3 regions of the Lactiplantibacillus sp. C232 genome follow, and region 2 is predicted to be linked to each of the others. Evidence: predicted binding sites of a transcription regulator. Region 2 holds the regulator's gene; each other region holds the start of a gene.
The links. The regulator LexA, encoded in region 2, represses DNA repair genes until DNA is damaged. The targets are predictions, from matches to a motif close to CNAACANNTGTTNG.

Region 1 (3,215 bases), on a different contig from region 2:
TGCTCGCATGGTACTAGGCTTGGTCGCAGAGTATAGAAAGCGACCGGTGTCCCCAACGATGCCGGCATACAACAACCGAGCGGCGTTAGCCGTTAGCGTTAACTCCGCCGCAAGGGGTGCGTACCAATTATAAATCATCTCACTCGTACTGGAAGCATCAACGTCGACCCACTGTGGGTCACCGAAAGCGTCATCGTTTGGGTGATGATCGATTTTAACAATTGTCTTACCTTGATTCCAAAGTTCACCATCAATTCGGGGCTGATTAGCGGTATCAAGAATTAATACTAGTGCGTCTTGATAGTCCGCTTCGGTAACCTCATCCATTTGTCCTAACCAGTCAAAACCATGGTACTGTTTTCCAGGTGTCAATACCCGCTTCGCAGGAAAGCTAGCTTTAATGATAGCTGCTAACCCTAACTGGCTTCCGATGGCGTCTGGGTCAGGTCGCTGATGACGATGAATGATGATTGTTTTTGCTTGTTTAATTAAGTCAAAAATTGCTGTTTGGACGGTCATAAATGAACCTTCTTACTCTCATAATTTACTGGTGGCGATTAAACTGTCACAGTACTCCAGTATACCGAAGAATCCGCGTCGCGCCAAATAAATTAATTATCATTTGGATAAAGTGGTAACGTTAAGTTCTCAAACGCCAGTGGTGCCAAGCCAGTTAGCGTGATCCCTAACAGGCGGATGCCAGAGTTAAAATGATCATCGACCACCTCTTCAAAAATCTCTTCGGCGTACTGCTCAAACAAGGCCGCGTCATTAGGTATGAATTCACCGAACGTTCGCCGCTTGGTAATTGTGACAAAGTCACCGTAACGCAACTTGAGAACGAGTGTTTTACCGTGGCGCTGATGCGATTGCATGCTAGCTGCTACCAACTTAGCGATGGCCTTCAAGTGCGTATTAACTTCCGTCGTCGATTGGAGAAACGGTCCAAACGTCCGCTCTTTGCCGATTGATTTCCGTTCACGTAAATACTCGACTGGCCGATCATCACTGCCGCGCACTCGCCGGTATAAAATATAGCCCAACTTGCCAAATTGTTTGATTAGGTCTAATTCAGACTGTGCGTATAAATCCTGTCCAGTCTTGATTCCTAAATCGTGCATTTTAGGTACCGTCTTTTTACCGACACCCCGAAATTTCTCGATGGGTTCACGTAACAAAAATGGTTCTGCATCCTGTGGTAATACGATCGTCACACCCGCTGGTTTTCGATAATCTGATGCTAGTTTGGCAATGAATTTGTTGTAGGAGATTCCCGTTGAACAAGTTAAATGTGTTTGATGCCAAATTTCTTGTTGTAATCGGTGCGCCAGTTCGACCGCACTATGGATGTGTTTCTTATTCGTAGTCACATCCAAGTAAGCCTCATCAAAGGCAATTGGCTCAATCATCTCTGTATACTCATGGAAAATACGATGAATCTGCGCCGAAACTTCGCGGTACAACGGAAAGTTGGGCGTCTTAAATACTGCTGTTGGGCAGAGTTCTAATGCTTTAGCAGCTGGCATCGCCGAGTGAACACCAAATTGGCGGGCAACATAGTTAGCCGTCGTCACAACGCCTCGCCCACCTGTCTGCCGAGGATCATGCGCGATCACTAACGGCTGCGTCTTGTAGGCTGGATGCTCCCGCTCTTCGATCGACGCATAAAACGCGTCCATGTCCACATGAATAATTTTCCGACTCGTATCCACCCGAATAGGCGCTTCAACAATTGACTGTGCCATCCGCCGCCCCTCCAATCCTTAGTACTTTCATTATACACGAACATACGTTCAAAAGCGCGTTTCAAGACCAAAAAATAAGCAAAAAAAATAAGCGGTCATCAGTAATGATCGACCACTTATGGTGTAAACCTATTTTGCTTCAGAATCAGCATTATCGTCGGCGGCTGAGCTTGCCGATTCAACTTCAGAAGTAGCAGCTGATTCAGCCGCTGCCCCAGATTCTGGTGCAACTGTCTTAGCTTGTGCATCTTCGGCTGGAGAAATCTTAGCAACAGCGTTCAAATCAAAAACCAAGTAGATGCCATCACAGTCTAAAGTAACTGTTTTTTCGGTTTCGTTAACTTCATCAACGACCCCGTGCAAGCGACCAATTGTCGTAACCTTGTCACCACGTTTGATTTTGCTTAACATTTGTTGATGTTGTTGTTGTTGTTTCCGTTGTGGACGGATCATGAAGAAGTATAAGAATGCGAACATGACCACGATAAACAGAATTGATGCCATTTGACCCATTTAATATCGCTCCTACTCTAATTAAAAGTTTGACTATCTTTAACTTTAACAAATTACAGTCTGAAATACCAGTAGCACTAAAAGTTTTTCGGGTTTTTATCGTTAAAACCGTACATTTCAAAGAAGTTCTGGCGAAACTCCAGTAAATTATCATCCATAATGGCTTGACGAACTTGCTTCATTAAGTGTAACAAGAAATATAAGTTATGATAACTCGTCAAACGCAAACCAAACGTCTCGTCCGCCTTAATCAAATGACGAATATAAGCACGCGTGAAATTACGACAGGTATAACAATCACAATTATCATCTAACGGGGTGAAATCGTGAGCGTAGGCCGCATTTTTGACAACTAAACGCCCATGGGACGTCATGCAAGTGCCATTACGGGCAATCCGAGTCGGTAAGACACAGTCAAACATATCGACCCCACGAATTGCACCGTCGATCAAGGCATCCGCAGAGCCAACTCCCATCAAGTAACGGGGTTTATTTTCTGGCAATAGTGGCGTCGTGAAGTCTAAAACATGATTCATCTCAGCCTTCGATTCACCCACTGATAAGCCCCCAATCGAGTAGCCTGGAAAGTCCAAGCTAACAAGATCTTTGGCACTCTGTTCACGCAAGTCTTTAAAGCCCGCACCTTGAACAATCCCAAATAAGCCTTGGTAATCAGGGTGTTGATGAACCTTCAACCCCCGCTCTGCCCAGCGACTTGTCCGGGCAACTGACTTGCTAACATAGTCGTAACTTTCAAAGAATGGTGGGCATTCATCCAAACTCATCATGATATCTGGGCCAAGATCATTTTCGATTTGAATAGCCTTTTCAGGAGATAAGAACATCTTTGAGCCATTCAGATGATTCTTAAAGTGGACCCCTTCTTCCGTAATATCACGGTTTTTAGCCAGGGAAAAGACTTGAAACCCACCTGAATCCGTCAAGATTCCCTTTTTC
Region 2 (3,215 bases):
AATAAAACCGCGTCCAGTGAGAACGCAAAGACTTGGGAACTTTGAATGATTTGAATATCTTGACTATATAATTGATCAATACGCTCATCGGCGTGTAACGTGACGTCTGCCATATTCGGCCACCTCTCCATTCAATTCGTCGCACAGCTATCATACAATTAACTTGCAGAATTTGCCAAATTTCGTCATACTGTGAGCAGTTATTAAACGAAAGGAAGATCGTGATGTTTTATTCATTTATGCGCGGACTAGTCCGGCTAATCATCACCATTATTAACGGTCGGCCCCGCTATCAAGGACGGGAAAACCTACCAGAGGGGGCCTATATCTTAGTTGGGCCACACCGCACGTGGTTTGACCCGTTGTACTATGCACTGGCTGGCAGTCCAATGAAATTTAGCTTTATGGCCAAGGAAGAACTATTTAAGAATCCCGTTCTGCGGTTCATTCTCGTTCATGCGAACGCCTTTCCTGTCAATCGGCAACATCCAGGACCTTCAGCAATCAAGACCCCCGTCAAATTTTTGCGCAGCGGTAAGCTTTCACTAATCATGTTTCCATCAGGAACGCGCCACTCACAAGAACTTAAGGGCGGTGCAACCGTCATCGCTAAGATGGCCGGTGTTCCACTAGTCCCAACCGTTTACCAAGGCCCATTGACCTTCAAACAACTCTTTAGCCGTCAGCGGGTTACCGTCCGTTTCGGTCAACCGATTGATATTGATCGTAAACTGAAATTGGATGAAGCTGGTCAAAAACAAATTGAGACTAAAATGTTGCACGCTTTTGACGACTTGGATCGTCAAATCGACCCAACGTTCAAATACGTTGATCCTGCTACAACCCGTCAGAAACATTAAGTTCGATAATAAAAAAGTGTCGGTGATCGCAATTTAAAGCGAGCCGACACTTTTTACTACTTGTTATCGTTTTTAGATGCAGCTTTCATCGAATTCAACATCTGATGTAACTTCTTTTCGGATGGGCGTTGACCCATTTGCATCATCATACTACGAAGCATCTCTTCACTAATTGGTGGATTTTGCTTCAAGTAATTTTGCATATAGTGCCGGGCACCGAAGAAACCACCAGTTAACCCAACCAATACGCCGATAACGACGATTAAAATCCAAATTCCTGTAGACACAGTCATTCCCCTCCCTTATTACAGTCTTCATTAAACTAGTCTACACAAATTAATAATAAAAGAAAAGGAAAATTTGTCAGTTGACAAATTTTCCTGAAATCGGTTAATCATCTCGAAGACCGCGATCGCGTTGCACTTGACGGACCTTTTCTGGCGTAACCTCTTTACCATCTTTATCATAAACCTGAAGCATTTCAACTTGTTGCCGAAAACCGGCGCGAAATTCCTTCAAGTATTTTTGCCGCAACTCTTGACGTTCGGCTTCTTCTAGCTCGGTGAGCCCCTCGGCTTTCGCCTTATGAGCTAACTCATTGATCCGAGCAAGCAATTCTTTTGAAATCAAATCAGCAGCCCCTTTCACTCTTGAAATATACACGAAATTAGACCCTAAATCAATTAATAGTGTTTGTCAACCGAACATTTGTTTGAAAGCTATGAAACGCTATGCTACAATTGGTTTAACCAATAATGAAAATAAAAAATGAGGTGCCAAGATGAGTAAAACATCGGAAAGCAAACAAATGGCCGTTCTTCGCTTTATTTATGAACGTGTCAATGAAAAAGGATACCCGCCAACCGTTCGTGAGATTGGTGAAGCCGTTGACTTATCTTCGACTTCGACCGTTCACGGCCACATTTCACGACTAGAAAAAAAAGGTTACATCCAAAAAGACCCAACTAAGCCACGTGCCATTGAGGTAACGCCAGCCGGTTTCGAAGCACTGGGCGTCGAAACTACGCCACATCAAATTCCGGTACTTGGAACGGTAACCGCCGGCCAACCAATTCTTGCCGTACAGGAAGCGACGGATTATTTTCCAATTCCTAAGGAACTTGAATCATTCGGTGGCGACCTTTTCATGCTCACCATCCGTGGCGAAAGTATGATCAATATCGGTATCATGAATGGTGATCAAGTCATTGTTCGGCGTCAAAGTTCCGCTGACAATGGTGATATCATCATTGCCATGACCGATGAAAATGAAGCGACTTGCAAGCGATTCTTCAAAGAGGCCGATCACTACCGACTACAACCTGAGAACGACACGATGGCGCCAATTATCTTGAACAACGTCTCTGTATTAGGCAAAGTTGTCGGTTTATATCGCGACATGCTGTTTCAGTAAACTATCACCCACAAGATGACAATTCAATTTGTCATCTTTTTTATTCGCCAGTTTTTAGAGCAGGTTGATGGCATGCCTACAGATTCCACTCACAAATATTTACACCCTTCCCGCCGTGCCAGGGACGAGAGCACGTTATTTGCGACAAAAGCACGCCCCCATTCCGGATTCACCTTGCCATAATCCCGTAGTGCCCAACCGATTGCCTTCTGAATAAAAAAGTCATCATCACCCCGATTCGTTAGTATCGCCGTTTGTAAATTGGCAATCCGTCCTCTTTCAAGCCTAATCGAAGCGCGATACCTACTCGTCGCACCTATTTATCGGTAGCTCGTAAATATACCACCCGCTTGTTGTAAACAACCGTGCGCTGAGAGATACGCTGCAAGAACCTTGCGCCAGGCATCAACACTATCCCACTGTGGCGTTACTGTGATTTGGTGGTAGCACCATTGCTATTGAATCAGCGGCGCCTGATTCTCCCGATGTATCGACAGAAAAAGTGCTGGCGTCAAATTGGTTATTAGTCGGATCTCTTTTCAAAATATTTCAAATCTGTGACGAACAGCCAATAGTTCAATGGTATAATGATTATACTATTTTAAACATTGGGAGTTGGTTACATGTTGTTCCTAGCCATTATGGGCTTGATTGTTTTTCTATTAGCATTATTTTCCGTGATTTACGCACGTCAAACCGGTGGTGGTTGGAAATTTCTAACACTAATTACGGTCCTCAGCGCCCTGGTCACCATCTACGCGGTCGTTAAATTGCCTTACTGGCCATACAACCAGTCACAGCAATCGGCGCGCAAAGCATCATCTAGCACGAGTACTAGCGCTAGTACCAGCAAGTCCAAATCAACGAGCTTGAGTTCCTCACAAGTCGTTTTTAACGAAGCCAGCACCAAACGCGCGGCCGCAACGACTAAGTTGAATGAA
Region 3 (3,215 bases), on a different contig from region 2:
TTTATGTCTCATCATCTGACGGTTCGGTTTGCGGATGTTGCTGGTGCCACTGGCGAATAGCAGCTAGGCGCTGTTGCCAGGCTTTCTCCTGTCCCTGGCTAGTCGGCTCATAGTACCGGTGCTGTTTTAACTCAGGTGGCATCGTCGTCATCGTGGTTAATTTGGCCGCTGTATCATGGGCATATTTGTAATCAGAACCATAACCTAAATCTTTCATTAATTTTGTCGGTGCGTTGCGAATCTGTAAGGGGACCGGTAAATTACCCGTCGCTTTGATATCTGCTTGCGCTGCCGATTTAGCCGCGTATAATGCATTGGACTTCGGTGCTAAGGCTAAATAAGTCACTGCTTCCGTCAAATTCACGTCACACTCAGGCATACCGATCAACTGGCACGCCTGAAAGACTGCTACCGTCAGTGGCAATGCCTGCCGGTCAGCTAGCCCAATGTCCTCACTCGCAAACCGAATCAAACGCCGAGCGATATACAGCGGATCTTCACCGCCGGCTAGCATCCGCATCAACCAGTAAATCGCCGCGTCAACATCACTATTACGCATTGATTTATGTAACGCGGAGATAATATTATAATGCTCCTCGCCATGCTTATCGTAGCGCAACGACTTAGTATTGATCAGTTGCGATAACCCGGCCGTAGTAATCGTAACGTGCTTGCCATCGCGGTCACCGTTCAAAACAGCCATTTCTAACGTATTGAGCGCCATACGAGCATCACCATTAGCAAATTCTGCGATCAACCGTAGTGTATCAGGCTGCATCGTAATCTCAAGATCCGGAAACCCCTTCGGATTCTGCAAAGCGCCCTGTAAGACAGCTTCTAATGCATCAGGCGTCAATGCCTTTAAGACCAATACTTTGCACCGTGATAATAGGGCCGCGTTAATTTCAAATGAGGGATTTTCCGTCGTCGCACCAATTAACGTGATACTGCCGCGCTCAACATATGGCAAAAAGGCATCTTGTTGGGCTTTATTAAACCGGTGAATTTCATCAATAAAAACAATGGTCTTTTCACCAAAATCTCGATTAGCCTCCGCTTCATCCATGATTTGCCGAATTTCTTTAATGCCACTCGTCACCGCGCTAAACGTAATAAAGTGCGACTGGGTCTGTTGCGCAATAATTTCGGCCAGCGTGGTCTTACCGACTCCCGGTGGTCCCCAAAAAATCAGGGATGGTAACTGATCTTCTGCGATTAATTGTCGTAATAGTTTACCCGGGCCAAGTAGATGCTCTTGGCCCTTGAAATCCGCCAGCGTCACTGGCCGGACCCGGTAAGCCAACGGACTACTACTAGATTTATCCGGGTTAAATAATGATTCTTGTCGCATGGCGACCCCCACTTTCGCGTTTATTCATTACTCTCAATTTTAACGCAAACGTACGTTCTAATCCACTCAAACCAACGATCATTACCGCACAGCCACCCACAGCACAAAAAAACTGCGCCTAATCACGCGTAACGTCATTAGACACAGTTTAGTTCATTCAAAATGATTTTATTGTTCTTCGTACCAACTGTAATGGTATAACCCTTCACGGTCAGTCCGTTCATACGTATGCGCACCAAAGTAGTCCCGTTGCGCTTGCAACAAGTTAGCAGGTAACACTTCGGCCCGGTATGAGTCGTAGTATGACAATGCCGCACTAAATGATGGTACCGGTACACCAGCTTGGATTGCTAAGCTAAGCACTTCACGTGTTGATTGTTGATACTTGGCGGCGATGTCGGCAAAGTAGTCGTCCATCAATAAGTTATTTAAATCAGGCTTCTTATCAAAAGCATCCGTGATGTTTTGTAAGAATTGGGCCCGGATGATACAACCAGCACGCCAGATTTGGGCAAGTTCACCGAACTTCAAGTCCCAACCATAATGTTCAGAAGCGAAACGAAGTTGTTCGAAGCCTTGCGCATAACTCATAATCTTACTGAAGTAGAGGGCTTGACGAATCTTCTCAACCAATTCTTTCTTGGCTGGCAAGTCAACGTCAGCGGTTGGGCCAGCTAATTTCTTAGAAGCGGCAACCCGTTCGTTCTTCATCATTGAGATGTAACGCGCATAGACCGCTTCCGTAATAACGGATTGTGGCACTTGAACGTTCAAGGCATCTTCGGAACTCCACTTACCAGTTCCTTTGTTGTTCCCACGGTCTAAGATCATGTCAACGATTGGCTTAGTCTTATCCGCACCTAAATCATCCTTACGTGACAAAATGTCAGCGGTGATTTCGATCAAGTAACTGCTCAATTCGCCTTTGTTCCAGTCCGTAAAAATATCGGACATTTCATCAACGGACAAGCCCGCGACGTTGCGCATGATATTGTATGATTCATCGATTAACTCTTCATCACCGTATTCAATCCCGTTGTGGACCATCTTAACGTAGTGACCAGCACCGTTCGGGCCGATGTAAGTCACACATGGTGCACCGTCTTGAGGCGCTTTAGCAGAAATCTTTTCCAAGATTGGGGCAACTAAATCATAAGCTTCCTTTTGACCACCAGGCATCAATGAAGGGCCTTGTAAGGCACCTAATTCACCACCGGAAACACCCATACCAATAAAGTTGATTCCGGATTTATCTAAGCGGGCGTTACGCGCCATCGTGTCATTAAAGTTGGTGTTCCCACCATCAATCAAGACGTCGCCTTTATCTAATAGTGGTAATAATTCATCGATAACGGCATCGGTTGGCTTACCAGCCTTAACCATCATGATAATCCGTCGTGGCGTTTCAAGTGAAGCCACGAAGTCTTCGATCTTATAACTTGGTACTAATTGCTTGTCAGCATGGTCCTTAACGACCTTTTCAGTTTTGGCACCAGTCCGATTAAAAATCGCAACCTTGTAGCCGCGGCTTTCGATGTTCAACGCCAGGTTCTTACCCATGACGGCCATCCCAATGACACCAATTTGTGGTTTTTCATTACTCATTAGTTTATTGCCTCCCAATTTTTAATACGCAACTATCGTACCAAAAAACACGCTGTTAATAAAGTAAATGACCGCAAATTTTAAAATTAATTTCATATAATTTATCGCGGGAAGAAATTAATTTTCATAGAACCATCCAACAAGGTTACTTGCTTTTCAAACAGCACCAACTGACAAAGTTAAAAACACCGTGCTAGGCTTACAGTAAAATAAACGGATAACCTTCATAGATCGGTTCGTGGTGTTTAGGCTAGTGTCC

Region 1: a site for LexA is predicted at 1,783-1,796, ahead of dinB (DNA polymerase IV). Genes of this name have one in related genera too.
Region 3: a site for LexA is predicted at 1,397-1,410, ahead of MZO41_RS01225 (replication-associated recombination protein A). Genes of this name have one in related genera too.

The regions. Positions count from the first base shown of each region.
Region 1 is NZ_JAMSKZ010000014.1:40,267-43,481, reverse strand. Features, by position in the region: gene MZO41_RS12615 (DHH family phosphoesterase) at 1-519, opposite strand, end outside; gene dinB (DNA polymerase IV) at 612-1,745, opposite strand; gene yajC (preprotein translocase subunit YajC) at 1,875-2,258, opposite strand; gene tgt (tRNA guanosine(34) transglycosylase Tgt) at 2,336-3,215, opposite strand, start outside.
Region 2 is NZ_JAMSKZ010000007.1:164,050-167,264, forward strand. Features, by position in the region: gene MZO41_RS08765 (tRNA1(Val) (adenine(37)-N6)-methyltransferase) at 1-113, opposite strand, end outside; gene MZO41_RS08770 (lysophospholipid acyltransferase family protein) at 225-860, shown strand; gene MZO41_RS08775 (YneF family protein) at 917-1,153, opposite strand; gene MZO41_RS08780 (DUF896 domain-containing protein) at 1,251-1,490, opposite strand; gene lexA (transcriptional repressor LexA) at 1,642-2,274, shown strand; gene MZO41_RS08790 (DNA alkylation repair protein) at 2,364-2,594, opposite strand; gene MZO41_RS08795 (hypothetical protein) at 2,898-3,215, shown strand, end outside.
Region 3 is NZ_JAMSKZ010000001.1:244,796-248,010, reverse strand. Features, by position in the region: gene MZO41_RS01225 (replication-associated recombination protein A) at 2-1,351, opposite strand; gene gnd (NADP-dependent phosphogluconate dehydrogenase) at 1,520-2,956, opposite strand.